Regions from separate parts of the Streptomyces sp. NPDC027962 genome, predicted to be linked through region 1. Evidence: riboswitches for the same ligand, from Rfam matches in the RefSeq annotation. Region 1 holds a riboswitch; the other holds the start of a gene.
The links. A riboswitch is a leader RNA that binds a small molecule or an ion and turns the genes downstream of it on or off. The one in region 1 is predicted to bind thiamine pyrophosphate.

Region 1 (2,161 bases):
CATGAGGCCGAGCCGCGCCGCGTTCCCGCGCAGGGACTTCCTTACTTCAGGACGAGCGAGGACCACGACCGGACCCACTGCTCACGGTTCTTCGCGATGGTGTCCGCCGCGACCGTCTCGGGCTGCTCGACGACCGCTCCGTGCTTCGTGAACAGCTCCGGCAGCTTCGCGTCCTCGATCACCGGGTTGACGAACATGTTCAGCGGCATGTCCTCCTGGAACTGCTTGCTGATCAGGAAGTCCAGCAGCGCCTTTCCGCCCGCCTCGTTCTTCGCTCCCTTCAGCAGACCGGCGAACTCGATCTGGCGGAAGCAGGTTCCCGTCGCGACACCGGTGGGCGCCTCGGCCGGCTGCGGATCGGAGTAGAGCACCTCGACCGGCGGGCTGGAGGCGTACGAGACGACGAGCGGACGGTCGGCCTTGGCCTTCTTGCCGCCGGCGGAGCCGGAGAACTCCTCGTTGTACGCCTGCTCCCAGCCGTCGACGACCTTGACGCCGTTGTCCTTCAGCTTCTTCCAGTAGCCCTGCCAGCCGGACTCGCCGTACTCGCCGACGCTGCCGAGCAGGAAGCCGAGGCCCGGCGAGGAGGTGGCGGCGTTCTCCACGACCAGCATGTTCTTGTACTCGGGCTCGGCGAGGTCCGCGAAGGTCTTCGGCGGCGCGAGCTTCTTGTCGGCGAAGAACTTCTTGTCGTAGTTGACGCAGATGTCTCCGGAGTCGACGGGCGTGACGCGGTGCTTGCCCGCGTCGAGCTGCACCTCCTCGGCCACCCGGTCGAGGCCCTTGGCCTCGTAGGGCGTGAAGAGGTTGTTGTCGAGCGCACGGGAGAGAAGGGTGTTGTCGACACCGAAGAAGACGTCGCCCTGGGGGGAGCCCTGGGTGAGGATCTCCTTGTTGAGCGCGGCGCCCGCGTCGCCGCTCTTGAGCACCTTGACCGTGTAGCCGGTCTGCCGGGTGAACTCCTTCAGCACGGCGTCCGACGCGGCGAACGAGTCGTGGCTGACGAGGGTGATGGTCTTGGACGCGCCCGGGGAGTTGGACCCGGAGCCCTTGTCCTCGGACTTCTCGCCGCAGGCGGAGAGGACGGAGATGCCGACGGCACCCGCGAGTGCGGCGCCGGCGGCACGCCGAAGCTGGCTGTTCATGATGGTGCTGACTCCCTACGCCGGTATGACCCGGATCAGGTCCGAGGGTCTGCGGCCCGTTGCCGTGAAGGCCTCGCCGCACTCTCAGCGCTCTGGTGCGCTCCCCTGTCGGAATGTGTTGTTGTTCATCTGTGCGAATGCACAGGGCACAGTATCAGCCATGGCCGACGGGCTCAGAAGCCCATGGGCCCTGCCCAGCGGAGCCGCGTCGGACTTCCGAAGCCCATGGGCCCTGCTCAGCGCTCGGTCGCCGCCAGCTGCCCGCAGGCCCCGTCGATCTCCTGGCCACGGGTGTCCCGGACCGTGACCGGTACACCGTGGGCGGCGATCGCCTCGACGAACGCCTTTTCGTCCTCGGGGCGCGAGGCCGTCCACTTCGACCCCGGCGTCGGATTGAGCGGGATCAGGTTCACATGGACCCTCTTGCCCTTCAGCAGCCGGCCGAGCAGATCACCGCGCCACGCCTGGTCGTTGATGTCGCGGATCAGCGCGTACTCGATGGAGATACGACGGCCCGACTTCTCCGCGTACTCCCAGGCGGCGTCGAGGACCTCACGGACCTTCCAGCGCGTGTTGACGGGGACCAGGGTGTCGCGCAGCTCGTCGTCCGGGGCGTGCAGCGAAACGGCGAGGCGGCACTTGAAGCCCTCGTCGGCGAAGCGCAGCATCGCGGGCACGAGACCGACGGTCGAGACCGTGATGCCTCGCTGCGACAGACCGAGTCCGTCGGGCTCCGGGTCGGTGAGACGGCGGACGGCTCCGACGACCCGCTTGTAGTTGGCGAGCGGTTCGCCCATGCCCATGAAGACGATGTTGGACAGCCGCGCGGCTCCTCCGGGGACCTCGCCGTCGCGCAGCGCGCGCATGCCGTCGACGATCTGGTGCACGATCTCCGCGGTGGACAGGTTCCGGTCGAGGCCGGCCTGCCCGGTGGCGCAGAAGGGGCAGTTCATCCCGCAGCCGGCCTGCGAGGAGATGCACATGGTGACCCGGTCCGGATAGCGCATCAGCACGGA
Region 2 (2,161 bases), on a different contig from region 1:
ACGAGTTCCGCCCCGTACTGCCCGTACCAGGCGGCCATCGGAGCGGCGACCTCCGCGGGCATGGTGCCGGCGAGCGGGCGGTCGGCGGCCTCGACGACGGTGACGGCGCAGCCGGCCTGACGGGCCGCGGTCGCGAACTCCGCGCCGATCCAGCCCGCGCCGACCACGACGATGTCATGCTGCTCGGTGAGCAGGGGCCGCAGCCGGGCGGCGTCGTCGAGAGTGCGCAGCAGGTGGACGCCCGGTACGCCCCGGGTGCCGGGCAGTGTGACGGGCTCCGCCCCGGTGGCGAGGACCAGGACGTCGTACGGGACGGGGCCGGCCGCGGTGTCCACCTCGTGGGCGCCGGGGCGCACGCCAGTGACCTCGGCCCCCAGGCGCAGCTCGACGTCGAGGGCCTCGAAGTCGATGTCGAAGGCCGAGTCCTCCGCCTTGCCGAGCAGGATCGCCTTGGACAGCGGCGGCCGGTCGTACGGCTGGTGCGGCTCCGCGCCGATCACGGTGACCGGCCCGGTGAAGCCCTGCTCCCGGAGCGCGACCGCTGTCTGCACTCCGGCCATGCCCGCACCGACGATCACCACGCGCCGCCTCGGCACTGTCTGCTGCTGCCGTTCGTTCACCCGCACACCTTACGTACCTGACAGTGAGTCAGGAAGCAGCTCCTCCACCACGCTCGTCCCGCTGCCCTCCTGGGACTCCCACTCCCAGGTCTCCTCCAGCCGCACCCGGCCGTCCGGCAGGTCCACGACCGTGGAGACGCAACGGCCCGAGGAGGTGGCGCCGTCCGTCTTCAACTGCACGTAGCGGAAATCGAGACGGTCGCCCTCGCGGGTGCCCACGAGGTGTCCGCGGACCACGTCACCGCCCTCGTACTCGGCCCGGATCCGGCCCCGCTCCTCGTGGTACGTGAACCGGGTCAGGGTGCCGACCTGCCCCGGAGCCTGGTCGGCGACCGGGGAGAGGACGAGTCCGTCGAGCGTCCTGGCCACTGCTGCGGCTCCCTTACTGCGTGTCGGGGCGGGGCGTTAGGGTGGCCACCGTAAGGCACTCGCGGGAGTCCGGACGCACCGGGCTGAGAGGGAGGCTGGCCGGCCTCCGACCGTACGAACCTGATCCGGGTCATGCCGGCGAAGGGAGGGGCTGGACGCCCATGTCCGATACACGACGCACCCCTGACGTCCTCGTCATAGGGGGCGGGATCATCGGCCTGGTCACGGCCTGGCGGGCAGCGCAGCACGGGCTGCGCGTCGCCGTCGCCGACCCCGAACCGGGCGGCGGCGCCGCTCGGGTCGCGGCCGGGATGCTCGCCGCCGTCACCGAACTCCACTACGGCGAGCAGACCCTGCTCGGCCTCAACCTCGAATCCGCCCGCCGCTATCCGGACTTCGTCGCGGAACTGCAGGAAGCGAGCGGGCAGCAGGTCGGCTACCGCTCCTGCGGCACGCTCGCCGTCGCCCTGGACGCCGACGACCGTGCGCATCTGCGGGAACTGCACGCCCTGCAGCGCCGCTCGGGACTCGAGTCCGCGTGGCTCACGGGCCGTGAATGCCGCCGCCTCGAGCCGATGCTCGCGCCCGGCGTGCGCGGCGGGCTGCGGGTGGACGGCGACCACCAGGTCGATCCGCGACGGCTGGCCGCCGCGCTCGTCGTCGCCTGCGAGCGGGCCGGCGTCGCATTCCGCCGCACCTGGGCGCAGCGGCTGGTGGTGGCCGCCGGCAGGGCGGCCGGTGCCGTACTCGCCGACGGGGGCGAACTGTCCGCGGGCCAGGTCGTGTTGGCCGGTGGCAGCCTGAGCGGACGGCTGGAGGGCGTACCGGCGGACGTGCTGCCGCCCGTACGGCCGGTGAAGGGCCAGGTCCTGCGGCTGACCGTGCCGCGCCCGTACGCGCCGTTCCTCTCGCGCACCGTACGTGCGGTGGTGCGCGGCAGCCATGTGTACCTGGTGCCGCGGGAGGACGGCGAGCTGGTCGTCGGCGCGACCAGCGAAGAGCTCGGCTGGGACACGACGGTCACCGCGGGCGGGGTGTACGAGCTGCTGCGCGACGCGCACGAACTCGTGCCCGGCATCACCGAGCTGCCCCTCGTCGAGACGCGGGCCGGACTGCGGCCCGGCTCCCCCGACAACGCGCCCCTGCTGGGCTTCACCGAGCTGCCGGGCCTG

Region 2: another riboswitch for thiamine pyrophosphate. It lies ahead of thiO (glycine oxidase ThiO); the one in region 1 lies ahead of ACZ4SA_RS13415 (thiamine ABC transporter substrate-binding protein).

Annotation. Positions count from the first base shown of each region.
Region 1 is NZ_JBVHTA010000011.1:103,564-105,724, reverse strand. Features, by position in the region: gene ACZ4SA_RS13420 (ABC transporter permease) at 1-3, opposite strand, end outside; gene ACZ4SA_RS13415 (thiamine ABC transporter substrate-binding protein) at 42-1,145, opposite strand; TPP riboswitch at 1,141-1,262, opposite strand; gene rlmN (dual-specificity RNA methyltransferase RlmN) at 1,382-2,161, opposite strand, start outside.
Region 2 is NZ_JBVHTA010000008.1:146,755-148,915, reverse strand. Features, by position in the region: gene ACZ4SA_RS10660 (NAD(P)/FAD-dependent oxidoreductase) at 1-560, opposite strand, end outside; gene ACZ4SA_RS10655 (avidin-fold protein) at 630-989, opposite strand; TPP riboswitch at 1,041-1,153, shown strand; gene thiO (glycine oxidase ThiO) at 1,151-2,161, shown strand, end outside.